Regions from separate parts of the Alkalihalobacterium sp. APHAB7 genome, predicted to be linked through region 2. Evidence: riboswitches for the same ligand, from Rfam matches in the RefSeq annotation. Region 2 holds a riboswitch; each other region holds the start of a gene.
The links. Region 2 has a riboswitch for cobalamin ahead of ACNSTQ_RS11690 (ABC transporter substrate-binding protein). Riboswitches for the same ligand answer to the same signal wherever they lie in the genome.
Positions count from the first base shown of each region.

Region 1: another riboswitch for cobalamin. It lies ahead of cobJ (precorrin-3B C(17)-methyltransferase); the one in region 2 lies ahead of ACNSTQ_RS11690 (ABC transporter substrate-binding protein).
Region 3: another riboswitch for cobalamin. It lies ahead of ACNSTQ_RS15195 (GNAT family N-acetyltransferase); the one in region 2 lies ahead of ACNSTQ_RS11690 (ABC transporter substrate-binding protein).

Region 1 is NZ_JBLWFS010000007.1:112,269-116,728, reverse strand. It holds gene cobJ (precorrin-3B C(17)-methyltransferase) at 1-1,606, opposite strand, end outside; cobalamin riboswitch at 1,795-1,983, opposite strand; gene bioB (biotin synthase BioB) at 2,251-3,252, opposite strand; gene ACNSTQ_RS09540 (precorrin-2 dehydrogenase/sirohydrochlorin ferrochelatase family protein) at 3,423-4,052, opposite strand; gene ACNSTQ_RS09535 (sirohydrochlorin chelatase) at 4,033-4,460, opposite strand, start outside.
Region 2 is NZ_JBLWFS010000009.1:162,531-166,990, reverse strand. It holds gene ACNSTQ_RS11695 (flavodoxin) at 328-783, shown strand; cobalamin riboswitch at 843-1,022, shown strand; gene ACNSTQ_RS11690 (ABC transporter substrate-binding protein) at 1,267-2,259, shown strand; gene ACNSTQ_RS11685 (FecCD family ABC transporter permease) at 2,222-3,277, shown strand; gene ACNSTQ_RS11680 (heme ABC transporter ATP-binding protein) at 3,302-4,460, shown strand, end outside.
Region 3 is NZ_JBLWFS010000016.1:24,066-28,525, forward strand. It holds gene ACNSTQ_RS15180 (SLC13 family permease) at 1-1,215, shown strand, start outside; gene ACNSTQ_RS15185 (SLC13 family permease) at 1,233-1,631, shown strand; gene ACNSTQ_RS15190 (RrF2 family transcriptional regulator) at 1,681-2,157, shown strand; cobalamin riboswitch at 2,712-2,906, shown strand; gene ACNSTQ_RS15195 (GNAT family N-acetyltransferase) at 3,092-3,676, shown strand; gene ACNSTQ_RS15200 (hypothetical protein) at 4,221-4,388, opposite strand.

The sequences.
Region 1 (4,460 bases), on a different contig from region 2:
CACAAGCCATATCTACTACCACTTGCTCGGGAACTTCCTTGTAATAAAACCCTTCAACAACTTGTACTCGTTTAAAAAACTTATGAAACCGTTCATTAGGTAATCCTCGATTTTTGTAATCTTCTACGATCCTAACAACAAGGTCGACAAGCTTTTCGCCTTCCAACCCTTCAGCAACAAGTTGTCCGACATGAGCATTTCTCCCGGTCGTTTTAGCTCCTAAAAACAGATCAAACCCTTTCTTACGATAAATGATCCCAATATCATTTGTAGGTGCGCTATAGCAAGCCATTCCACAGCCATTAAATCCAATATTCATTTGCTTGGGTACAGACATTCCACCAACTCGTTTTTGAAGTTGTTCCACTTGTGGAATAGAATCGGCTTTTTCACCATCACAAAAATCACATGCTTTTATGTTGACCACTTTACCTATTGGGAGCAATAAAAAATCTGCACTTGTTAAGCTCTCCGCAATTTCATTTGGGTTAGATGTCTTAACAGATATTTTGATTAAGTGATCCGGGGTATACTCAAGTGTTGCTTCATCTCCTACCGTTTCCACCAATGTCGCCAATTGTTTCGGCGTTATTTTTTTATTAGCAATCCCTGGTGAAACCGCAAACTCAAAAATATCTTCTTGTTGAAAAGAGACACCTTGTTGTTGGTCACTTTCTAAAGGTTTTGTTTTAATTTCTAGCTTTGAAATTGCCTCTTCTGCTAACATACGCGAACTGAGCGGTCTGTCAGCTGTTATTTTTTCATCTTCCTTGCCTCCATGAAGTGCCCACGGTTCTGCTGCTTTCTTTAACCGTTCATGTGGTTTTAGGTGTTGTTCAGTCTCATTCAACGTATATTTCCGTTGATACCCTCTTGGAGTAATCATTTTTCCGTCATAAATGAACGTAGAGTTATTTCCGATAATAACAGTGGTTAACATCCCGATTTCATGGTCTAACATATGCTCTAAATCGGTAATAACAATTTGTTCTCTTTCTCGGTAAGCACTTTTCACCAATCCAACTGGTGTTTTTGGCGAACGGTAATTTAATAAAATCTTTTGTGTCTCAACAATTTGTCTTGTTCTTTTCCCACTTCGTGGATTGTATAACGCAATAACGAAATCTGCTTCGGCAGCAGCATCTACCCGCTTTTTAATTAATTCCCACGGTGTTAGATGATCGCTTAAACTGATTGTACAGGCATCATGCATGATCGGCGCTCCTAATAACGAACCACAGGAATTAATAGCCGATATGCCAGGTATAATTTCTACCTCAACACCCGTCTCCTCTTGCCAGCCCTTTTGGATGAGAACTTCATATACAAGGCCAGCCATACCATAAACCCCTGAATCCCCACTAGAAATGACGGCAACTTTTCTTCCTGTTTCCGCTTGGCGAACAGCTTCTTGTGCCCGGGTCACTTCTTCTGTCATACCAGTTCTGACAATTTCTTGAGTTGTAATTAGCGGACGAATTAAATCAACGTATGTACTATAACCGATGATGGAATCAGCTTCTACAATCGCTTCTTTCGCTCTAAAGGTCATATGCTGTTCACTACCAGGACCAAATCCGATAATTAATAACTTACCTCGCTGCATCTACATCTCTCCTTTAATGGTTAATTTAATTTTTAGAGGTATAAACCAAGTCAATACACGAAATAAAAAAGCACCCCTAACCATAGAGTAATGGTTAGAGATGCTTATAACTTCTAAATAAAATAATCCGCATGAATACTAAATACAGAAAATCCGCTCTCTAACACCTCCCTATCTCCCGTAGGTCAGACAGTGTTGTTAGAAAAGGCAGGTCTCCTGGCTTATGGTTATTGCAATCTATTCCTTCCCATTCATAGAACAGTGGCTTAATAGACTACAACCAAATTACAGTGGCGGGACCGCGTCGGACTTTCACCGAACTTCCCTTTTAAAGATTTTAATATGTTAAAATCTTTACCCTTTCCCAACATATGTGATTGTATTAAAAGATTAATTGAAAAGATAAAGGTTTGTCAATCTATTTTTAAGGCTGTTTGCGTAAACTTTGTTGCTTTTGGACCGTTTTTTGAAGATAAAATAGCCTTTTCAAGACAAATTCATTTGTCTGAACGGCTATTTTATTTTCAAAAGCTTCACGCATAGCGTGAAGAGCCAAGCATTTGCTTGGCTTACGGTCCAAAAGCACGAAGCAACAATCTTTGTAAAAAGAGCCATTTTTAAAAATATCTAAAATTGTCGATTAATTATAGAGCACACTCTTCTATCTCAAAACCTAAATCTTCAATAATGTTATGGTCTTCAGTTACTGCTTGACCTTTCGTAGTTAAATAGTCACCTACGAATATAGAGTTTGCAGCAAATAATGCTAACGGTTGTAATGTACGAAGGTTTACTTCTCTTCCTCCAGAAACACGAATTTCTTTTGAAGGGTTAATAAAACGCATCAACGCAAGTACTTTTAGGGATTTCATCGGTTTCGTACGTTTGTAATTTTCTAACGGAGTTCCTGGAATCGCATGTAAAAAGTTAACTGGAATGGAATCAGCATCAATTTCTCGTAACGAATAAGCAATTTCTACAATTTGCTCATCGGTTTCACCCATCCCGATAATACAGCCAGAACAAGGAGACATACCTGCTGCCTTTACTTCTTCAACCGTATTTACACGGTCGTCATAAGAGTGAGTAGAAGTAATGTTTGTGTGATTGTCCTTATGTGTATTAAGGTTATGGTTATAACGATGAACCCCTGCTTCTTTTAACTTTTTAGCTTTTTCATCACTTAAAATTCCTAAACATGCACAGATCTTTAATGGCATTGTGGCAGTAATTTCACTAACCGCATCAATAACTTGATCAACTTCTTTTTCAGTAGGACCTCGCCCGCTCGCAACAATACAATATGTACCAGCTTTACGATTCATCGCTTCTTTTGCACCAGCAATAAGAGTCTCTTTATCTAGTAATGAATATTTTTCAACAGGAGCCGTAGAAACGATCGATTGTGAGCAATATCCACAGTCTTCTGGGCATAACCCACTCTTTGCATTAAAAATCATATTAAGTTTAACTTTTTTTCCGTAATAGTGCTTTCTAACACGAAAAGCAGCTTGCATAATTGGTAAAACCTCATCATCATCAGCTTGAAGAATATTTACCCCTTCTTCGATTGTTAATAATTCGCCATTCAAAGCTTTATCTGCATACTGTTCCCAAGTGCTTTTTGTTGATGTTGTTATCGTCATTTTTTTCCACCCTTTGTCAACTATCATTTTAGTATAAGTTAACATTAAACAGAAAGATTGACAAGAATTATTTACCATTAGATTAGATAGTTAAAGAACTTCTAAGACCTAAAGACTAAATACTTCGAGGTTGAAGGTTTGTTACCAGTAAAAAAGAGCAGCCAATATGACTACTCTCCTTGTATCTTCAAGTATTGTTGCATTCGCTTCTTAAACCATATTTCTCTCTCCGTACTATAGATGACCTCATCGGCGATTAACTCATTAAGAAACTGGTGACAAGCCTTCTTATCCCTAATACTTTCTATAATCACTTTTCGCGACACTCTTAAAAAATCAACATACCCTTCATATTCTTGTCCATACTTTTCATCTAGTTGGTTTACAATCTTCTTAGCCAACATAGGACTTGCTCCCTCAGTTGAAACTGATATCGTTAGCTTCCCTCTATGTAATGTTGACACCATGTGAAAATCACTTAATTCAGGTTGATCTACGATGTTAATTAATTGATTCGGCTTTCGATCCTGATATATTGTTAAATTTACTTCCGGATCGTTTGTAGCTGCTATGATTAGAAATGCTTGATCTAAAAAAACTTTATTATACGGAGACTTGATCCAGTGTACAGATTGGTTTTGAACTAGCTCTGCTAGCTTCTCACTTAATTGTGGTGACACGACTGTAACTTTACCCTCGTAACTTACTATTTTTATAGCTTTTCGCTCTGCGATTTTTCCACCACCAATAATGACGACTGCCTTATCCTTGAGATTTAAACTAATTGGCATGAAACTCATGTGGACTACCTTTCATTAACTCTATCGTTTTCGCATAAATTAAATTTCTAACCTGCTCGTGATACCCTAGAAAATTGCATAGATGTACTTGTTTATATTCAGTTGTTTGTAAATCTTTAATGGCTCGCCCCATTCTTTTCATTAGTACACCTGTAAATAGTAAATACGGCATAACATAGATGACCTCATTATCTTCCTCTAGTATTTTTTTTAAGCCGTCTTCAAATAGAGGAGTAGTCGCCGCCAAATAACAAGGGGTTACTTGCTTTAAACCCAGCTTCTCTTTTAATCGTCCAGCAATTTCCTCAAAATCAGCCTTTGCTTCCATATCACTACTGCCTCTTCCAACAAGTAAAACAGAAGCCTTTGCTTTATCGTTCGTCTCTTTTTGAAAGCCTTTTTCTTGTA
Region 2 (4,460 bases):
CCGTATACGGAACCGTACGTACGGTGGTGTGAGAGGTCGGAGGTTAATCACCTCCTCCTACTCGATGAGCTTTATACATTTACTTGTTGACAATGAAAATCATTTTCAATTATTATATAAATGAAAATGATTTTCATTGTTAATATTGATGGAGGAATTGTTAATGAACATGATAAAAAGTACTGTCCGAGGAGCTACTGCTGTTTGTTAAGTTGAAAATGGAGAATACATAGTTGCAGTTGAAAGAGAAGGCATCTTTCGTATGAAAGGACATCATTTAAAAAGTCATTTAGTCTTAAATTAATAGATTGAAAGGGGAATGTTAACATGAGTGAGGTTCTACTTGTTTATGCTAGTATGTCAGGAAATACAGAAGCGATTGCCGATTTAATTGAAGAAGGTTTGCAAGAGGAAAATATGAACGTAACGAAATTAGATGTTGTTGATTGTGACCTTGACCAATTAAATGCATTCGATTCCATCATTTTAGGTGCTTATACATGGGGAGACGGCGAACTGCCTGATGAATTTTTAGATTTGTATGATGAAATGGCTGGGCTGGATTTTACTAATAAACAATTTGCAGTTTTTGGATCTGGAGATACAGCATACGATATCTTTTGTGGTGCTGTAGATTTATTAGAAGCAATGATTGATGAAAGAAATGGTCAAATCGTACAGCCGGGGCTTAAAATAGAGCTAGGCCCGGATGGTGAAGAAGAAACGTGCAAAGATTTTGGTAGAAAGTTTGCACAAGCTGTTAACTTAAAAGCGAGTGTGTAAGTTTATATAGACGAATTATCTATTATTTTGTATAATTAAGTCGTATCTCAATGAATTGAATAGTTAGTTAGCTTTAAGGTCACTCACACGAGTGTGAAAAGGGAAGTTGGTGAAATTCCAACACGGTCGCGCCACTGTAAGTACGAATACTCTTTAATAAACCACTGTCATCTTTGATGGGAAGGTAAAGAGGTATCATTGTACGAGTCAGGAGACCTGCCTTAAAGTATTGTGTAACCTTCGCGGAAAAGGTAAGCAGTGTGATAAGATCTGACTCTTGAAAAAGAGTCCCCTTGTTCTAATGAGAACGACACATAATGGAATGTTTTTAGCATCCAAGTGTTACCTAGGGGATCTATTAAACTGAAACCGAAGCTCTCCCTTTGAAGGAGAGCTTTATTTTTTTACATACTTTCCTTTCCTTTCTTGCAATTCTTTCATTGAATACAAAAAGAAATACAAACTTAAAAGGGGTTGGAGAACATGCAAAAATGGTATATGTGGTTAGTAGCTTCATTACTTATTGTTGGTTTATTAACAGCATGTGGCACAGATAACCAAGAAGAGCCACAAACAGAAGAAGCACCGACGGAAGAAACAGAAGAGCAAACGACAGGTAGTGGAGAAGCCGTGGCTTTTCCGTTAACAATTACTGATGCAACAGGAACTGAGATTGTCATCGAAGAAGAGCCACAAACATTAATCTCGCTAGTTCCAAGTAATACGGAAATTGTTTATGCACTTGAAGCGCTTAATCGTGTCATTGCGGTAACAGATAATGATGACTTCCCAGAGGAAGTAAAAGATATTGAGACAATTGGTGGAATGGAATTTAATGTAGAAAAAATTATCGCTGCAAATCCAGATTTAGTACTAGCGAATGAAATGAACAACGCAGAAGGTTTAGATCAAATTCGTAATGCAGGGGTCCAAGTACTTGTAGTAAATAATGCTTCTTCTTTTGCGCAATTATATGATTCTATTGAAATGATTGGAAACGCAGTTGGAAAGTCAGAAGAGGCTAATAATGTCATAACATCAATGCAAGAGACAATTACTGAAGTACAAACAAAAGCAAGTGAGATTGAGGATGCTGATAAAGCTACTGTATGGGTAGAAATTTGGCCAGCTCCTGATATGTATACAACCGGAAAAGGAACGTTTATGCATGAGATGCTGGAAATGATTAATGCAACAAACGCTGCAGGAGAACAAGAAGGTTGGCCGATGTTTACAGAAGAGGATGCTGTTGTTCTAAATCCAGATGTGATCATTACAACTTATGGTCATGTTGAAGGTATGGAGAATGCAGTTGAAGACGTATTAGCACGTTCAGCTTGGACTGAAGTAGAAGCGGTTAAAAACGAAAGAGTCTTTAATATTGAAGCTAATATTGTAGAACGCCCAGGTCCTCGCTTAGTCGAAGGGGTCGAAAAACTTGCAAAATTTATTTACCCAGATGTTTTCGAAAACTAATATAGTACTTGCTTATATAATTTGTTTTACCTTTTTATTTGCTTCGGTTGTTTTAGGCATTGCTATTGGTAGCGTACCTATATCATTTTTTGAAGTGATAACGGTTCTAGGAAGAGAATGGATCGGGTTACCTATAGCAGCAGAAGTAGATCCGATGTATGTAAATATTATAATGGAGATAAGGTTTCCACGCGTTTTATTAGCAATGTTCGTTGGAGGTGCCCTTGCATTAGCAGGGGCTGCTTTCCAAGGCTTTTTAAAAAATCCATTAGCTGATCCTTATACGCTTGGAGTATCCTCTGGTTCGGCAGTTGGTGCAGTTGCGGTTTTGTTTTTTGGTATTAGCATACCGATATTAGGAGCATTTACCTTACCAGTTATTAGTATTTTATCTGGATTTATTACATTATTTTTAGTTATTTTTTTTGCTAGAGCACTTAATCGTTCGATGGCTGCTCATACGGTGATTTTAGTCGGAATTATTTTAAGTTCTTTTCTAGGTTCTATGATTTCACTAATGATCGCTTTAACAGGCGAAGAATTAAGACAAATCATTGGTTGGTTAATGGGAAGCGTCTCGATGAGAGGTTGGAGTTATGTGTATTTAATTGCTCCGTTTTTTTTAGCCGGATTTTTGATTTTGCTTTTTAATGCTAAAGAATTAAATGCACTAGCTTTTGGAGAAGAAACGGCTAAGCATCTTGGAGTTAATATTCAAGCTCGGAAAATGCTGATTTTATTTGGAGCGGCTTTGTTAACTGGATCAGCTGTAGCAGTCTCTGGGACGATTGGTTTTGTCGGTTTAGTTATTCCGCATTTAACTAGGTTAATTTGGGGGCCAGATCATCGTCATCTATTACCGCTATCTGTTTTAATTGGTGGAGGATTTCTTGTGCTTACTGATTTAGTGGCCCGTACATTAATTGCTCCAACCGAGTTACCTATTGGAGTCATAACGGCTCTTGTCGGTGGTCCAGTCTTTGCAATCATCTTAATCCGACAACGTCATAGATTATAATCTGTATGGATGGGAGTGAACAGGATGTTACAAGTGAATGACATATGTGGTGGGTACGGCAATGTCAATATAATTAAGAACGTTTCATTCTCAGTTTCTAAAGGGGAAATCTTTGGAATCCTCGGTCCAAACGGTAGTGGGAAAACGACGTTATTAAAGATGGTTAGTGGATTAATACCTACACAATCAGGTGAAATCATTCTTGAGAATAAAAATATATTAGCATATGGCTCAAAAGAATTAGCTAGACAGATGGCTGTGTTACCCCAACAATCAGATACTTCTTTTTCTTACACAGTTGAAGAAGTTGTTCAGTTAGGACGTTATCCGCATCAAAAAGGCTGGTTTCAAGTTGCAACTAAAACAGACAAACAAATTGTCGGAGAGGCGATGAAATTAACAGGAGTATATCAATTTAAAGATATACCTCTGCATTCATTAAGTGGTGGGGAACGCCAGCGTGTCATGCTAGCACGTGCCTTAGCACAAGAACCGAAAATACTACTTCTTGATGAACCTACTAATCACCTCGACATTTCGTACCAAATGAGCTTGCTAGACTCATTGAAACAGTGGTCTAGAGAAAAAGGATTGACCGTTATTGCGATTTTACATGATTTAAATATGGCAAGTCTGTATTGTGATCGTATCTTACTTCTTGATGAAGGAACAGTTAGCTCACTTGACCGTCCAGCACATGTTATGAATGAAACAAGATTACAAGAAGTGTATAAAGCTAAAGTAGGGAGAAGAGAACACCCATCTGTTCCAAGTCCACTTATTACACTTCAGCCAAAGCAATCGGTATCTACCGAGCGGTCGCTCATTAATCGGTTGAAAATTGAAAGAAAACAAGAATATATTTTCATTTCGAGTCCTACACCACTTAAAACCTACTCTTCAGCTGTCATTGGTGCAGGGTTTGGATGGAATTCAACATTCATTAATCGTCATGTTCATAAAGATTATAACTGTGATTGTGCAGAAAGTGAGTATAAACAGTATCTGAGTAATCTCGAAATTGATTATGAAGGGGCTGTAGGAATGATGACTGCAGCTATATTGGAAGATGGTTCTTTTAAGACGTATTCGACAGATGAGTTCACTGTTTTCGTTGTTGTAACTGCTGGTGTTTCAAATGCAGTTGATGCCTCAATGGCGTATTTGCAAAAGAATGCTTTGC
Region 3 (4,460 bases), on a different contig from region 2:
GTTATTTTTGTTGTACTTGGAATGTTGGTGTTTCTGATCCGAGAAGTGGCACGGCCAGACTTTATCGTCGCATGCGCCTTAGCTGTATTAATACTAAGTGGGATTTTGTCTCCAGCCGATGCATTAAAAGGTTTTTCCAATGAAGGGATGTTAACTGTCGCCCTATTATTCATTGTCGCTGGTGCGATCAAGCAGAGTGGGGTATTAAATAATATCGTTACAAAATCATTGGGCTCTGGAAAAAGCGAACGAAAATCATTGCTGCAAATGATGGTGCCCATCTCAAGTTTATCTGCATTTCTGAATAATACACCGATTGTTGTCATGTTTACGCCTGTCATTCGAAAATGGTGTAAAGAACGAAACATTTCACCTTCTAAATTTCTAATGCCGCTATCTTATGCAACCATTTTTGGGGGAACGTTGACACTCATCGGAACTTCAACGAATTTAGTGATCCATGGCTTTATGCTCGAAAAAGGATTTGATGGTTTTTCGATGTTTCAACTAGCTATAGTCAGCTTGCCAGCAGGACTGCTTGGTATTTTATTTATGGTCACCATTGGCTATAAACTGTTGCCGGATCGAAAATCATCAGAAGAAACATTTGGGGAAGATGTAAAAAAGTATTTATCGGAAGCAACCGTTGAAGCTAACTCGCCCCTTATCGGAAAAACGATTGAAGCTGCTGGGTTACGAAATTTAAGTGGCCTATATTTAATTGAATTAATTCGAAATGGTGAACGAACAACTTCTGTCCCTTCCTATAAGAAATTGATGGCAGGCGATCGGTTAATTTTTACAGGGGTTTTATCAACCATTGTAGATATTCAAAACATTAAAGGGCTTAAAGTTGAAACCGGAACGTATCTAAAATTAGAAGATTTACAAAACGGAAGTGCATCTCTAGTAGAAGCTGTCGTTTCCCATCGATCTTCTCTTGTTCATAAGACCATCAAAGAAAGCAAGTTTCGAAGTTTTTACGGAGCAGGTGTAGTTGCCGTTCATCGAAATGATGAGCGAATTAACGATAAGGTAGGAGATATTAAGTTAAAAGCGGGAGACACTTTGTTACTTTTATCGAATAAGGACTTCGAGCCCAGGTGGTCTAATTCCAAAGATTTTTACCTATTATCATCCCTAGAAGAGCCAGATATAGTCGACCCTAAAAAATCAATTACAAAAAATACATACAATTCGATGTACTACTACTAATCGCATGCGCCATTGGTATTGGTACCGCACTTGATCAAACAGGGGCTGCAGCTTGGGTTGCTGACCACTTTATTCAACTGACAAAAGGGGCAGGTGTCATAGGCGCGATTGCAGCTGTTTACTTATTAACAACGGTCTTTACCGAGGTGATTACAAACAATGCAGCAGCCGTCCTTATGGTACCGATCTCTCTAGCGATTGCCACTCAATTAGCGGTCGATCCTATGGCATTCTTCGTAGCCATCGCGATTGCAGCATCAGCTAGCTTTGCAACACCGATTGGTTATCAGGCGAACTTAATCGTCTATGGCCCAGGTGGCTATCGCTTTTCTGACTTCTTAAAAATCGGGATACCGCTCAACACTTTATACATGATCGTTACAGTTATTATGGTGTATTTCGTATGGATTATTTAATACAAGCTAGAAAATTATATAAACTATTCTTAAAAATAAGAGGTGGATGATGAAAATATCAAGTAAAGGTGAGTACTCATTACGAGCATTAATTGCACTAGGAGAAAATACGGGAAAGGTGATGACAGTTACTGAGATCAGTACGATAACACAAGTCCCATCACCTTATCTAGAAAAGATATTAATGCAATTAAAACAGTTAAGCTATATTACCAGCCGGCGAGGCTTCGGGGGAGGGTACCGACTAAGAATAAATCCTAGCGAAATATGTATAGGTGACGTCATTCGGAAACTGGAAGGCCCTTTAGCACCAATGAGTTGTGTCAGCGTTACATCCTACGAACCTTGTGAATTAGAAGGGAATTGTCGACTACAACCCTTATGGGGACTCGTTCGTGATACAGTGTCTCATATATTAGAGAACATTACTTTAGATGACATCCTTAAAAATAAAGTGATTGAAAAAGAACAACTTCTTAATGGAACATGGGGAAATCGGTGGGATGTTCGTATGGATATCGAGTAACATATAACAAACAAATAATTGAAATAGAACCACCACTACTATAATCATAAAATAATAGAATTAAAGTCCAACCAAGTAATGAAGAGAGGCAGTCAACACCTCCCTCATTTTTCTAACTCCTATACTATTCACGAAGATATACTTAAGTTATAATAAAGTTAAAAGTTACCACTTGAGGGGGATTTTTGGTAATTTAATAATTGATATGACGAGAGATTAATGCCAACTCCAAAAAGATGATAGGTGATGACATGTCTTATTTATTTACTATAATAATACCAAGTTTATTATTTTGGTGGCTCTTCTTTTTAGTTCTAGCAAGAATTATGAGTAAAAGTACAACAAACAGTTGGAAGAAAGATTTATTACTGTCATTTATTCAATCTGGACTTCTAATCGCACTACTTCCGCTATTTTCTTATTTTATAGATTTTATTAAGTAGAGAAAAAAGATTAGTAGTACTCCAAACTTCTTCAACCTGCAAGAAAAGATTGAAATATTCTAACGCTAGATATAAGATTACAACATATTGTAAATCTGCTTTAACCAACAACTGCATATTGGAAGTATCGGTGTCGAATACGACTTAATAGGGAATCTGGTGTAAGTCCAGAACTGTCCCCGCAACTGTAAGTGTGGATGAAATGAGATTACCACTGTATAAGTAACGCGTCAGCGGCTTATATGGGAAGGCTCAAAGTAAAAAGAAGCACAAGTCAGGAGACCTGCCTTTAACTTCCAAAAGTTTCAATTTCTTCGGGGGGTGAGAAGATGAGACGGTACAGGCGAATTATATCTTCTTTTCCTTCATAGGGTTAGTACCGTTTAATTTGTAATTACTCTTCCGTCATCGGGAGAGTTTTTTTATTTTCCTATAAGTGTACCGTTTAACTTTTCGATAATACAACTTTCAAAACAAAAAGGAGCTATGTCATGAGTAATAAAATACGGTTCATTTCTGATGTCCATTCTATCAATAAATATATGAGAAACTATCCTTTTCATCCATCATTAAATCGGTTTCGAGAAGCAAAAGAACAACAAGAGGCATTACTAGCAACTCTTGAAAAAGGAAGCCAAATTTGCATTGCTATGGATAAGGAATGGATTGTGGGCTACACCTTAATACTTGATCCGGAAAAAAACGAACGTTGGAGTGTCTTACCCTACATTAAAGTACTTGGAGCAATTGAAGTTGCACCTTCCTATCGAAGCGGAGGGATCGCTAAGAAATTAATTCAGTCCATTTTTGATGATCCACAAATAGAACAATTTATTATTCTATCAATCGAGTATGCTTGGCATTGGGATCTTCCTATGGTCGATGGAAACATTCATTTGTATAAAGCTCTATTAAAACGTTTATTACAAACACAGCAGTTCAATGAAACGGTAACGGACGATCCAGATGTCGCACAATACAAACATAATTTTATGATGGCAAGGTTTGGGAAGGGAGTATCAAGTGATCAAATCAATCAATTTATAAGGCTTGCTAACATGAACTCCATTTACTAATTTAACACGTGAAGGGTAAAAATACTGCAGGTATTGAAGCAAATGACGATAAAGCAATAGAAGAAATGAACAAATTTTTGGTTGGTAAACCACCAAATTAATTACAGGAATGCATAGTAATTCTTCCCGTATATGCGCAGAATGAAAAATTAAGGGAAAAAAAGAAATACGTCTCATTACAGGATATGCCCTGACGGATGATGGGTTGTGGAGAGAACACACGTGGTGCGTCGAGGTAGGTCGAGAGGAAAATATGATTATCGAAACCACCATGTGAGGATTGGTTACTTCGGTTATGTCATGACGGAAGAAGGATCTACCATGTTTTTTTGATCTAGGAAAACTTCACAATCTTCATAATAGAAAAAGGGTAATATAATTTAGATGTGTTGGGTTTAAGTCGAAATAAACCCAACACATAATACTCCATACCCCCAAAACGATATCTTTCCATTTTAGAAAACTGGATTACTCATCTAAATCTAGCAAAACAACACTTTTCAACAGTAATGGTGTAATTTTTGTGACCGTATCCTTACACAGCTTACTTTTTCTCTAGTTCTTCCTCAAAGAAAAAAGTGGCTGGCTGTTCTTTGACCGTGTATGAATATCTTTTCATGTTCTTGACATATTGACTTTTAGAGACGGTTACTGTTTCATCCGTTGCTTTAATTATCACTTGTTCACCATTAGTATACAGATTTTTCTTCATTATATCACCCTCTCTAGATGGATACTTCCATTATAGCTCAATTTCCATAGGAAATATAGGGCGCGCAAGTGA